Regions from separate parts of the Roseococcus sp. GW821-FHT12F05 genome, predicted to be linked through region 4. Evidence: riboswitches for the same ligand, from Rfam matches in the RefSeq annotation. Region 4 holds a riboswitch; each other region holds the start of a gene.
The links. Region 4 has a riboswitch for cobalamin ahead of AC1ROY_RS10755 (nitrile hydratase subunit alpha). Riboswitches for the same ligand answer to the same signal wherever they lie in the genome.
Positions count from the first base shown of each region.

Region 1: linked by a shared signal. The riboswitch ahead of AC1ROY_RS22570 (DUF1636 family protein) and the one ahead of AC1ROY_RS10755 (nitrile hydratase subunit alpha) in region 4 are both predicted to bind cobalamin.
Region 2: linked by a shared signal. The riboswitch ahead of AC1ROY_RS32545 (DUF1289 domain-containing protein) and the one ahead of AC1ROY_RS10755 (nitrile hydratase subunit alpha) in region 4 are both predicted to bind cobalamin.
Region 3: linked by a shared signal. The riboswitch ahead of AC1ROY_RS20075 (ABC transporter substrate-binding protein) and the one ahead of AC1ROY_RS10755 (nitrile hydratase subunit alpha) in region 4 are both predicted to bind cobalamin.

Region 1 covers NZ_JBXAQB010000010.1:177,137-180,321, forward strand. The annotation lists gene cobW (cobalamin biosynthesis protein CobW) at 1-980, opposite strand, end outside; gene AC1ROY_RS22570 (DUF1636 family protein) at 977-1,357, opposite strand; cobalamin riboswitch at 1,467-1,682, opposite strand; gene AC1ROY_RS22575 (hypothetical protein) at 1,803-2,384, shown strand; gene cobU (bifunctional adenosylcobinamide kinase/adenosylcobinamide-phosphate guanylyltransferase) at 2,463-2,969, shown strand; gene cobO (cob(I)yrinic acid a,c-diamide adenosyltransferase) at 2,966-3,185, shown strand, end outside.
Region 2 covers NZ_JBXAQB010000023.1:41,368-44,552, forward strand. The annotation lists gene AC1ROY_RS32540 (dihydroorotase) at 1-1,096, opposite strand, end outside; cobalamin riboswitch at 1,188-1,409, shown strand; gene AC1ROY_RS32545 (DUF1289 domain-containing protein) at 1,537-1,743, shown strand; gene metE (5-methyltetrahydropteroyltriglutamate--homocysteine S-methyltransferase) at 1,765-3,185, shown strand, end outside.
Region 3 covers NZ_JBXAQB010000008.1:152,392-155,576, forward strand. The annotation lists gene AC1ROY_RS20065 (ABC transporter ATP-binding protein) at 1-167, opposite strand, end outside; gene AC1ROY_RS20070 (ABC transporter permease) at 146-898, opposite strand; gene AC1ROY_RS20075 (ABC transporter substrate-binding protein) at 898-1,884, opposite strand; cobalamin riboswitch at 1,920-2,155, opposite strand; gene AC1ROY_RS20080 (hypothetical protein) at 2,502-2,858, shown strand; gene AC1ROY_RS20085 (SH3-like domain-containing protein) at 2,861-3,151, shown strand; gene AC1ROY_RS20090 (nitrile hydratase subunit alpha) at 3,151-3,185, shown strand, end outside.
Region 4 covers NZ_JBXAQB010000003.1:488,650-491,834, reverse strand. The annotation lists gene AC1ROY_RS10770 (polyprenyl synthetase family protein) at 1-287, opposite strand, end outside; gene AC1ROY_RS10765 (putative signal transducing protein) at 517-714, shown strand; gene AC1ROY_RS10760 (tRNA1(Val) (adenine(37)-N6)-methyltransferase) at 707-1,420, shown strand; cobalamin riboswitch at 1,447-1,687, shown strand; gene AC1ROY_RS10755 (nitrile hydratase subunit alpha) at 1,841-2,440, shown strand; gene nthB (nitrile hydratase subunit beta) at 2,445-3,062, shown strand; gene AC1ROY_RS10745 (SDR family NAD(P)-dependent oxidoreductase) at 3,064-3,185, opposite strand, start outside.

The DNA.
Region 1 (3,185 bases), on a different contig from region 4:
ATCACCACCAGCCTGCCCTGGCGTGCCTCGGCAGGCCCCCAGGCACGGTCGTACTGATGCGTGACGCGCTGGCCGACCGCCTGCACCAGAAGCCGCAAGGGCTTGCCGGCGACAGAGGAAAATCCCTTCGCGCGCAGCACGCCCGTCACCGCGCAGGCCGTCGCCACGCGGGCGGCGAGCGCCGCGGGATCGGCCGCCTCGGGCAGGTCCATCACCACCGTGTCGAAATCGTCGTGGTCGTGCTCCAGCTCATTGTCGTGATGCGTGGGCCGGTTCGCGATATCCGCCTCCGTGCCGAGGCCGAGGCCCAGCATCACATCCGGCTCGAGCCGGCCCTGCGCGGTCGTCACCACGGCCACGGCACGCGGCATCGCCTCGGCGATCGCGGCATGCGCGCGGGAGAGCGCCTTCGCGTCCAGCAGGTCCGCCTTGGTCATCACCACGAGGTCGGCGCAGGCGAGCTGGTCCTCGAAGACCTCCTCGACCGGATCCTCATGATCCAACGAGGGATCGGCCGCGCGCTGCGCCGCCAGCGCCGCCGGGTCGGCCGCCACGCGCCCTTCGGAGAGCGCCGCGCCGTCCACCACCGCCACCACGCCATCCACCGTCACGCGGCCGCGGATCGCGGGCCAGTGGAAGGCCTGGACCAACGGCTTGGGCAAGGCGAGGCCGGAGGTCTCGATCAGGATGTGCTCGGGCTGCGGATCCAGCGCCAGCAGCGCGTCCAGGGCGGGCACGAAGTCGTCGGCCACGGTGCAGCAGATGCAGCCGTTCGCGAGCTCGATGATGCCGGCCTCGTCGCAGGCCTCGGCGCCGCAGCCGCGCAGGATCTCCGCGTCCATGCCGACATCGCCGAACTCGTTCACGATCACCGCGAGCCGCCTTCCCTGGGGGTTCTGGAGCATGTGGCGGATCAGGGTCGTCTTACCAGCGCCGAGAAAGCCCGTGACGATGGTGCAGGGAATGCGGGCGAGGCTCATGCGCGGGCTCCGGGAATGGGCGGGATGCGGGCGATCAGGCCGCGCTTCAGGGGCTCGGGGCGACCGCGCCAGGGCATCAGGCCGTCGGCCGAGAGGGACAGAAGGCGCGCGCCCTCGAGCACCGCCGTGCCGTCGGTCGGCGCGAGACCGCCGAAGACGTAGCTCCAGCCGCCCGGCCGCGCCATGGCGACGGAGGGGCCGCGCCTGCAATTGGCCAGGCACTCCACCTCGCGGATGTCCACGCCCTCCGACGGGGTGAGGGTCGCGGCCAGGCGGGCGCCGGCGCGAGGCTGGACGTCCACCGCGTCGTCGGGATGGCGGCAGGTCGTGCAGACGAAGAGCGTCACCGGGCCGGCGACGTGTTCGGAGAGGGACAAGCGCATGCTCCTCCTGCGCCTGGAAGCGCGGGAATGGGGATGCAGTCGCGGCGCGGGACACGCGCCGTCGCCGGGATGGCGGCCGCGCCGAGGCACCCCGCCCGGCACGGTGGTCTGTCGCGAGATGGCAGGTCTCCTGGCTCGCGGATCGACGCCCGGTGCCGCCTTCCCGGAACGCCCTCGCGGGCGGGTCCAGTGGCTGTTTGGCACGGGCTCTCCGCTCACAGTTGCGGGGGCAGCCACGGCTTCGGGAGCCTCGCGGCGCCCGCTCCATGTTCCCTTTTCACCCCGCCTCCCGGCGGGGACCATCAAGCGAGGGCATGAGAGACACGGGCGGGCCGGCACTGTCAACGGCGATGCGGCGGGGATGGGAGGGCGGCTCGACCGGCGGCGGGCAACCATCTACATTCCAAGGAATTAAAAAATGAACCTCAGGAGGTACCGCATGATCCGACTTCTGGCCGCCGCGGCCACTCTTTCCGCCCTCGCGCTTCCGGCCCTGGCGCAGCCCGCGAACCTTCGCCCCACACGGGACGTGACGGTCACCTATCGCATGACCGGGCTCGCCGGCATGCCCCCGCAGGAGACGCGGATGGCCTTCTCCGTCAGCACCGGCAAGCAGCGCGTCGACCCGCCCGGCAATACCGGCTGGATCCTCATTGATCGGCAGGCCAATTCCGCCGTCATGGTCATGGACGCCCAGCGCATGGTGGTGACCATGCCGCCGGCCACGGTCGCCGCGATGAACCAGGAAGCGCCGGCCGGCGCGACCTTCACCCGCAAGGGGCGAGCGACGGTGGCCGGCACCGCCTGCACCGAGTGGGAAATGGCCCTCGGCCAGGTGCGCGGCACGAATTGCATGACCGACGACGGGGTCCTGCTGCGCTCCGTCTCGACCGGCCCCAACGGCGCCGCCGTGACCATGGAGGCCACCCAGGTCGCCTACGGCGCCATCGATCCGGCCCGCCTCTCGGTTCCCGCCGGCTACACGGCGCAGCAGATGCCGGCAGGCGTCCCCGCTCGCTGAGCGGCCTTCGCCCGGCCTCCTGCGTGGGGCCGGGCGACCCATTGCCGTCCGGAGCGGACGCGGCCATGGTCCGCGCCCATGTCCAGCCCGCTCACCCTCGTCCTCGGCGGCGCGCGCTCCGGCAAGAGCCGGCACGCGGAGGCGCTTGTCCAGGCGGAGGCACCGCCCTGGACCTACATCGCGACGGCCGAATCCTACGATGCGGAAATGACCGCGCGCATCGCCGAGCACCGGGCGCGGCGGCCCGTGGGATGGGTGACCGTGGATGCCCCGCGCGACCTGCCGGAGGCCATCGCGACGACGCCCGATGCGCCGCTGCTGGTGGATTGCCTGACGCTGTGGCTGAGCAACCTGATGCTGGCCGAAGCGGAGCTGGACGCCGCCACCGGATCGCTGCTGGCGGCCCTCCTGGCGCGCGTGGCGCCGACGGTGTTGGTCTCGAACGAGGTCGGCTCCGGCATCGTGCCGGCGACGCCGCTCGGCCGCCGGTTCCGCGACGCGCAGGGCCGGCTGAACCAAGAGGTCGCCGCGGTGGCGGGACGCGTCGAACTGGTCGTGGCCGGCATTCCCCTGAGACTGAAATGAGCATCACCGAGGAAGAGGCCGAGCGGCATCGCCAGAAGATGCAGAAGCGCAAGGTTGTGCAGGATGCGGAGGTGGCATCCAAGCCCATCGTCGCGAAGGGCCTGCTGATCGTGAACACCGGACCGGGCAAGGGAAAATCCACGGCGGCTTTCGGCCTGGCGCTGCGCATGCTCGGCACGGGCGGGCGCGTGGGCGTGGTGCAGTTCATCAAGGGCG
Region 2 (3,185 bases), on a different contig from region 4:
CCTTGTTCACCGCGCCGTAGATCCGCGCGGGGCCGGCGCACATCAGGTCCACGAGGCGCGAGAGGCTGAGGCGGCCGGCGCTCACATGGTCGAGCATCACCGGCACGATGGTCTGCACGCCCGTCAGGCCGGCGGCGGTGTTGGGCCAGGGGCGCTCTTTGGCCTCGCGGGAATGCGGGGCGTGGTCGCTGCCCACCACGTCCACCGTGCCGTTGCGCACGGCGGCCCAGGCGGCCTCGAGGTGGCGCTGCTCGCGGATGGGCGGGTTCATCACCGCATAGCCGCCGAGGCGGTCATAGGCCTCGTCGGTCTGGGTGAGGTGGTTCATCAGCACCTCGACGGAGCAGATGTCCTTGAAATCGCCGAGGTATTCGAGCTCCTCGGCCGTGGACACATGCAGGATGTGCGCGGGACGGCCGGTCTTGCGGGCGAGGGCCATGAGGCGCTTCGTGCCGAGCATCGCGCATTCCACGTCGCGCCAGACCATGTGGTTGCGGTGGGGCATGCCCTCGGTGAAGAGCGGCTTGCGCTCCTGCAGGCGGTACTCGTCCTCGGAGTGGTAGCAGATGCGCCGGCGGCCGGAGCGCATCACGGCCTCCAGCGTCGCGTCGTCCTCGATCAGCAGGTCGCCCGTGGAGGAGCCCGCGAAGACCTTCACCGCGCAGACATTGTCCTCCAGCTCCAGCTCGGCGAGCTCGGCGATGTTCTTCTTCGAAGCGCCGACATAGAGGCCCATGTCGCAATACGCATGCTCCGCCACATAGGCGCGCTTCCAGGCCAGCTGCGCCGAATCGGTGATGGAGGGCGCGGTGTTCGGCATGTCGAAGACCGTCGTCAGGCCGCCGAGGATCGCGGCCTTCGTGCCCGTGGCGATGGTCTCGACCTTCGGGTCGCCCGGCTCGCGCAGATGGACATGCGCGTCGATCAGGCCGGGCAGCACGTGCAGATGCGTGCAGTCGATCACCTGGGCGGCCTCGGCCTTGCCCAGCGCGCCCATGGCGGCGATCCGCCCGCTGCGCACGCCGATGTCCAGCGGCTCGATGCCCCAGGGCAGGACGGCCTGGCCGCCGCGCAGGATGAGATCGAAATGGGGCATCGGGGGGAGAACTCCGCAGGTCGGTAATTGGCCGCAATCTGACGGGTCCGGCGGGGCGCGCAAGACGTGCTTGACTCGGTGAGACATAAGGATATGTTGATGACGTGTTGGTCCGGCGCGAGCCGGTGAAAAGGGAACGCCGTGAGGCTCGTGATGCGAGCCAAGTCGGCGGCTGCCCCCGCAACTGTCAGCGGCGAGCTGGCCTCTCATCGCCCTCGCAAGAGGGCTGGTCACTGGGATCCCGATCCCGGGAAGGCCGAGGGGCGAGTGACGACCCGTGAGCCAGGAGACCTGCCGGCACGCGCGAAACCCAACCGCCGGGGCGGGGTGCCCCCGGACAGGGAGAGACCGACCATGCGCCAAAGCCGCGCCCTGAATGTCCTGAACCGAACACCCTGTCGTGGGCGAATGCGGGCCTGTCCCCAGAAAGCCTGACCGCCATGCCGGCCGTTCCCCGGCCCTCCGAGTCCGATCCGACCTCGCCCTGCCTGCGCATCTGCAAGCTGGATGGGGAGGTCTGCCTCGGCTGCGGCCGCCGTCTCGACGAGATCGTCGCCTGGCCCACGGCTTCCGCCGCGGCCCGGCACGCGATCCTGCGTGCGGCTCGGGCCCGGCTGGCGACTCATCCCGACAGATCCGGGGCCTGAGCGCCCCTTCAGGAGACGACCATGACCGCCTACAACCTGGGCTTCCCCCGCATTGGCTTGCGGCGGGAACTCAAGACCGCGCTCGAATCCCATTGGTCCGGCAGGACCGGCGAGGATTCCGTGCTCGCCACCGCCGCCGAGCTGCGCGCCCGCCACTGGGCGCTGCAGGCCGAGGCCGGCATCGCCATGCCGCCGAGCAACGATTTTTCCCTCTATGACCACGTGCTGGACACGGCCTGCGCCGTGGGCGCCATCCCGCATGGCTATGGCTGGCATCCGGGCGAGGCGGTCTCGCTTGCGACCCGCTTCGCCCTGGCCCGCGGCGGGCGCGGCGACGAGGACGCCTGCTGCGGCGGCCACGGCGCGCCCGCGCTTGAGATGACCAAGTGGTTCGACACGAACTACCACTACCTCGTGCCCGTCTTCGGCAAGGGACAGGAGTTCGCCCCCACCGGCTTCCCCGCCGTCGAGGCCTTCCTGGAGGCCAAGGCGCTCGGCCACATGACGCGGCCGGTGCTGCTCGGTCCGGTCTCCTTCCTGCTGCTCGGCAAGATGGCCGAGGGCGCGGGCGATCCGCTCGACCTGCTCCCCGGCCTGCTGCCTGTCTATGCCGAGACGCTGAAGCGCCTCGCCGCCGCCGGCGCGACCCAGGTGCAGATCGACGAGCCCTGCCTGGTGCTCGACCTCGCGCCGCAGGCCCGCGCCGCCTTCGGCACGACCTATGCCGCGCTGGCCTTGGCCGCGCCGGGCCTCTCGATCCTGCTCGCCGCCTATTTCGGCGATCTCAGGGAGAACCTGGAGACGGCGCTGAACCTGCCCGTCGCCGGCGTCCATCTCGACCTCGTGCGTGCGCCGCAGATGCTGGACGTGGCCCTGCGCCACGCGCCGGCGCGGATGGTGCTGTCCCTCGGCGTCGTGGACGGCCGCAACGTCTGGGCGACGGACCTCTCGCGCGCCTTCCTGAAGCTGCGCTCGGCGGCCGCCTCGCGGCGCTTCGAGCTGCTGCAGGTGGCGCCCTCCTGCTCGCTGCTGCACAGCCCGATCGACCTCGCCGGCGAGACCGGCCTCGATGCCGAGCTCAAGGGCTGGATGGGCTTCGCGAAGCAGAAGCTGGAGGAGGTGGCGCTGCTCGCGCGCGGCCTCGTCGAGGGCCGCGGCGCCATCGCCGAGGCGCTGGACGCCAGTGACGTCCGCCAGGCCGCCCGCCGCGCCTCGCCGCGGCTGCACGACAAGGCGGTGGCCCGGCGCCTCGCGGCGGGAACGCCGGAGGATGCGCGGCGCCTGCCCTTCGCAGAGCGCCGCCTCGCCCAGCGCGCACGGCTGAACCTTCCGGACTATCCGACCACCACCATCGGCAGCTTTCCGCAGACGCAGGACATCCGCGCCGCGCGAGTCGCCCGCAAGCGCGGCACCCTGCCGGAGGCCGAGTACGACGCCTTCCT
Region 3 (3,185 bases), on a different contig from region 4:
CTGGGTCCCACGATCACGCTGAAGCGCCCGGCCTCGACGGTGAGCGCGATATCCTCCAGCGCGCGCGAGGCGACGCCGCGGGATTCGTAGGTGTGGCCGAGGCCGATGACCTCGATCATCGGCCGCGCCGTCACGGGCTGCTCCTTCAGCTGCGCCAGTGGCTGCATCGGGTCTCGATCCATCGGATACCTTCGTTGATCAGGATGGCGGTCACCGAGACGATCAGCACGCCGGCGAAGAGGTTCTTCATCATGAAGCCCTCGCCCCAGCCCGCGATCTGCTGCCCGATGCCGCTGCGCGAGGCGTACATCTCCGCGAGGATGACCGCTGTCGTGGAGAAGATCACCGCGAGCCGCAGCGCCTCCAGCAGCACCGGCAGCATGCTCGGCAGGTAGACATGGCGCGTGATCTGCGCCCGCGTGGCGCCGTAGGAGCGCGCGGTCAGCACATGCTCCTCGCGCACCGAGCGCACGGCGGCCGTGGCGCTCATCAGCACGATCAGGATGGTGGAGAAGCAGCCGAAGGCCACCTTCTGCCAGAAGCTGATCCCCAGCGTGAGGATGAACAGCGGCAGGAAGATCGACTTCGGCACGCTGAAGAGGAAGTAGAGCAGCGGCTCGCAGACCTGGGCGAGCCGCTTGTTCTCCGCCAGCAGGATGCCGAGCAGGACGCCCGTCGGCACGGAGATGATCAGCGCCGCGCCGAGCTGCAGCCCGGTAATCGCGAGGTCGCCATGGATGGCGGGCCGCTGCAGCAGCTGCAGCGCCGTGACGAACACCGCGCTGAAGGGCGGCAGGATCTCGTCGTCCACCCAGCCGAGCCGCGGCAGCGCCTCCCAGATTCCCAGCGCCAGCGCCAGCAGCAGCAGCCGCACGGCCAGCATCGCCGTGCGGGACATCAGCGCGTCGGCACCGGCCGGAAGCGGGTGGTGAAGACCTCCTCGGCGGGCGCCATCTCGGTCATGCCGCTCATGCGCGACAGCTCCAGCGAATAGGCGACCTGCGCGGGGTCGATCACCCCGTCGGGGGACAGCTTGAGGATGGTCTCCTCGTACTCGATGGCCGCGATCTCGGCCGGAATCTCGTTGTTGGTGGAGATCAGCTCGATGGCCGGGCCGCGGTTCGCGCGCAGCCAGGCGAGGCCGCCATAGATGGCGTTGACGCCGCCCTGCACCGCCTGCGGCGTGTCGCGGATCATGCGGTCGCTCACGATCCAGCCGGCGGTGATGTGCTGCGGGATGGCGGTGCCGTAGTCGATCAGGCTGCGCGCCTGGTTCGCGCGGATCAGCTGGAAGCTGAGCGGCGAGTAGATCACCGCGGCGTCGACGTTGCGCGAGCGCAGGTTGGGCACCAGCCCGCCGCCGCCGACGGGCACGCGGTTGGTGGTGATGCGCCGGTCCGTCTCGGTCCATTGCGCCAGGAGGTCGGAGCCCGAGCCGCGCGAGGTGATGCCCAGCTTCTTGCCCGCCAGCTCCGAGACCTCGCGGATCGGCGAATCCGTGCGCACCATCAGGTGCCAGCCGTAATAGGCGAGCGCGCCGGCGGTCACGAGCTTGGAGCCGAAGCCGCGCTTGATCCCCGCCGCGACCAGCGCGGGCGGATCCAGGATCAGGTCCGTGGCGCCGGCGGCCAGCGCCTCGAAGCACTCGGCGCCGCCGCGGTAGATCGTGGTCTCGACCGTCAGCCCCTCCTTCTCGAAGAAGCGCTGCTGCTCGGCCGCGGTGGCGATGATGGTGGGCCAATAGGCCTTGGTCGGCACGCCGACGCGGATGCGCGGGCGGGCCTGGGCCAGCGCCGGACTCGCCAGGCCTGCGCCTGCGACTCCCGCGGCGAGCGCCCGGCGCGACAAAGCGAAGCCGGGCCGTGAGGCGGCTTGATCGGTCATCTCAGTCTCCTTGTCCAGGGCACCCCGCCTGGTCGTGATGGGTCGTTCGGATGGCAGGTCTCCTGGCTCGCGGGTCGTCGATGCAGGCCCCACCTTCCCACGGCTCTCGCCGCAGTGGCCCGTCGCGCAGGCGGCGCGACGGATGGGCCAGCGTCTCGCCGCTGACAGTTGCGGGGGCAGCTGCCGACTTGCCCCCCGAGGACTTGTCCCGGAGAACTCACGGCATTCCCTTTTGACCCGCTTGCGCGGGACCATCCGGTGCCGTCGATATCGTGGCTTGCCGGGAGAGGCAAGGCGCGATCCGTGAACATGGCGAGTCCGCCCGGCCCGCGCGCATCCGGGAGCGGCGTTCCCCCGGTCCCTTGCGACTCCCGATGCGGCAGGGCTCCGCGCCGCCGGCCTGGGGCAGGATCGGGCCGGGCCGGCACGGGCGGCGAGTCGCGCATGGCGGAGCGCATGACGTTTTCCCTCGGCCCCGTTGCTCGGAGCCTGCGGACGGACGGTATCGGTAACAGACCCGCGCGGGCAAGCCCGCTGCCGGGACGATGCGGCGCCGCACCAAACCCCTTGCCGCTGCGGCGGGCCCGGGTCACGCTCGGCGTCCCCAGGGGACCGACATGACCGAACCACCCTATCGCGGATACCACGATATCGGCGGCCTGCCCGGCGGCCCCGTGATCCAGGACGAACGGCCCTTCGAGGCCTGGCAGGCGCTCTCCGAATCCATCCGCGGCGCGCTCAACGCCCGCGGCCACAGCGTCACGCTCGACGAGATCCGGCGCAGCTTCGAGAGCTTCGGCGTGGAGCTCTACAAGACGCTCGGCTTCTACGAGCGCCGCACCGAGGCGCTGTGCCGCCTCCTCGCCGAGAAGGAGTTCTTCACCGTCGAGGAGGTGCAGGCGCGCATGGATTCCCTCGCCGCCGCGCGCGGCCAGGTGGTGGACCACGCCGCCAAGACCGTGACGGGAGGCTGAGCGTGCCGCGCTTCCAACCCGGCGACGCCGTGCGCGTGCTCGATCTCGGCAAGCCCGGCCATGTCCGCATCCCCTTCTTCGTCCGGCAGAAGATCGGCCAGGTGGAGCGCTATTGCGGCGCGCATGCGAACCCGGAAGACCTCGCCTATGGCCGCGACGGGCTGCCGAGGATCGACCTCTACCGCGTGCACTTCCGCCAGCAGGAGCTCTGGCCCGACTACGGCGGCTCCCTCAGCGATTCCCTGGAGATCGAGGTCTACGACCACTGGCTCGCCCCCGCGGAGATCGCCTGATGCCCGCACCCGCCCCCACCCGCTTCTCCGCCGG
Region 4 (3,185 bases):
AGCGCATTGGCGCTGGCCTGCCCCCGGCGGAGCTCGCTCTCGTCCACCACGTCGTCGTGCAGGAGGGTGGCGGTATGGATGAACTCCACGCAGGCGGCGAGCGCCACGTGCCGCGCGCCGGAATAGCCGCAGAGCTTCGAGGCCGCCAGCGTCAGCAGCGGCCGCAGCCGCTTGCCGCCGGCCGCCACGATATGCGCCGCGAGTTGCGGGATCAGCGCCACCTGGCTGTGCATGCGCTCGACGATGAGGCGGTTGCAGGCGGCGAGATCCTCGGCCACGAGGTCCATCAGCCGGGCGAGCGCGCCCTCGCCCCGGTCGCGCGGGCTGGCATCGCGCGGGTTGGCATCGCGCGGGTTGGCATTGTGCGGCCTGGCGCCATCCCGTTTCGCGTCAATCGCACCCGCCACTCGTCCAAACCCCTGAAGTTGCGTCCAGCCTTGACCCCGGCCGGGCCGATGCAGGATACCCGAGCAGCCGACATGGCGGCAAGGCGAGGCAAATCAAGGATTTCCCGCGATGGATGTGGTCGCCGAGGACGCCGATCCGGTTCGAATCCAATTCCTGGCGGCGCTCCTGCGCGGCGCGGGGATCGAGGTGGTGCAGCTCGACCAGAACCTGGCGGGACTGGGCCTGTCGATCTTCCCGCGCCGGCTGGCGGTGACGGCGGCGGACGCGGCACGGGCGCGGCGGCTGCTGCGGGACGCCGGTGTCTGAGGACCTGACCGAGGACGGGCTGCTCGGCGGCCGGGTGCGGCTGCTGCAGCCGCGGCAGGGGTTCCGGGCGGCGATCGACCCGGTGCTGCTGGCCGCTTTCGTGCCGGCCCGGACGGGGGATTCGGTGCTGGAGATCGGCTGCGGGACGGGCGCGGCGTTCCTCTGCCTGGCGGCGCGGGTGCCGGGAATCGTGGTCACGGCGGTGGAGCGCGACCCGGAGCTGGCCGCGATCGCCGTCCGCAACGTGGCCCTCAACGGGGCAAAGGCCACCATCCTCGCCGAGGATTGCTGCGCGCTGCCCGCCCTCGCGCCGATGCAGCACGCCATGGCCAACCCGCCCTACTGGACCGGGGGCACCGCCTCGCCGGACGCCGGGCGCCGACAGGCGGCGCATGAGGACGCGCCGCTCTCGGCCTGGATCGCGGCGCTGACCCGGCCGCTGCGGCACAAGGGAACGGTGTCGCTGGTCCTGCCCGCCGCGCGCCTGGCCGAGGCGGCCGCTGGGTTCCGTGACGCCGGCTGCGGCTCGGTGCGGCTGCTGCCGCTCTGGCCGCGGGCCGGCGCGGCGGCCAAGCGCATCCTCATCCAGGCCCGGAAGGGCGGTCGCGGCGCGGACGAGATGCTCCCCGGCCTCGCACTGCACGAGGCCGACGGCAGCGCCACCGCCGCCGCCCATGCCGTGCTGCGGGACGGCGCGGCCCTCTGAGCCCTTGCGCCACGCGGCCCGCCTTGCCAGCATGACGCTGCACCGGTCCCGCGCGAGCGGGTGAAAAGGGAATGCCGTGCGTCCGCCGGGGGAATGCTCCCCCGCTCCGGGCAAGTCGGCAGCTGCCCCCGCAACTGTCAGCGGCGAGACGCTGGCCCCTCCGTCGCGCCCAAGGCGCGGCGGGCCACTGCGGCGGAAGCCGCGGGAAGGCAGGGCCCGCTTCCGTGACCCGCGAGCCAGGAGACCTGCCGTGGCCGACGCGCCGGAAGGCCGCCGCAACCCATGGGATCCGGGCGGGGTGCACCGGGGCAGGTGAGCAGGGTGTGCCTATCCTGGCTGAAGCCGCCGACGGCCGCATTGCAATGCGATCCGGCGGGCACGGATTCCCCCCAAACCATCGATAAAGCAGGAGAAACTTCCATGGCCGCGTCCAACCAGCCCGCGCCGATCGAGCAGCGCGCCGCCGCCCTCGAGATCGTGCTCAAGGGCAAGGGCATCCTCCCCGATGGCTTCGTCGAGGAGTTCACCGAGCATGCCGAGGAGCAATGGGTCACCCTCAACGGTGGCCAGATGGTCGCCCGCGCCTGGACCGATCCGGACTACCGCGCCCGCATGCTGGCCGACGGCACCTCGGCCGCGCGCGAGATGGGCTTCGACTTCCCGGAGCACCACCGCCACCTCGTGGTGCTGGAGAACACGCCCGATATCCACAACCTGATCGTCTGCACGCTGTGCTCGTGCACGGCCTATACGATCATCGGCGCCGCGCCGGACTGGTACAAGGACATGGAGTACCGCGCCCGCGTTGTCCGCCAGTCGCGCACCGCGCTGCGCGAGATGGGGCTCGACCTGCCGGCAACGACGGAAATCCGCGTCTGGGACACGACCGCCGACACCCGCTACATGGTGCTGCCCGTGCAGCCGCCGGCCACGATCGGCTGGCCCGCCGAGAAGCTGGCCGTGATCGTGACGCAGGATTCCATGATCGGCGCCTCGCGCCTCGACGAGGTGAAGGGCTGACGCCATGGACAGCATGCACGACCTCGGCGGCAAACAGGGCTTCGGGAAGATCAACTACCCCGCGCCTCCGCATGACGAGACCTGGGAGCCGCTGGCCCGCGCGCTCTCGGCCATCTCGGTGAAGACCCACATCTACAACATGGACGAGTATCGCCACGCCATCGAGCGCATGGCACCGACCCACTACATGAGCGCGCCCTATTACGAGCGCGTGCTGACGGCGGCGGCCACGCTCGCCGTGGAGAAGGGCATCACCACGAAGGAGGAGCTGGAGGCGCTGGTCGAAGGCACCTTCCCGCTGGCGCTGCCGATCGGGCCGGGCCGCATGGCCGCGCCGCCGCAGAGCTTCGCGATCGGCGAGACGGTGCGCGTGAAGTACGAGTTCGTCTCCGGGCACCACCGCATGCCCGGCTACATCAGGGGCAAGACGGGCGTGGTGGTCGGCATCACCCCGCCCTACCCCTTCCCAGACGCCGCCGCGCACAACATGCAGGCCACGATGGAGCCGACCTACGACGTGCGCTTCCGTTCGACCGAGCTCTGGCCGGACAGCTGCGACGAGGCGTTCAACCATGTCGGCGTCTTCCAGAGCTACCTGGAGAAGGTGTCGCCGCAGCCCTGATCTATCGGAGGGCGCTGCCGCCCGGGCATGCCGTGCGCCCGCCATCCACCTGGAACTGCCCGCCGGTGATGGCCGTCGCCGCGTCCGAGCAGAGGAAGAGGACCATCGCCACCACCTCCGTGA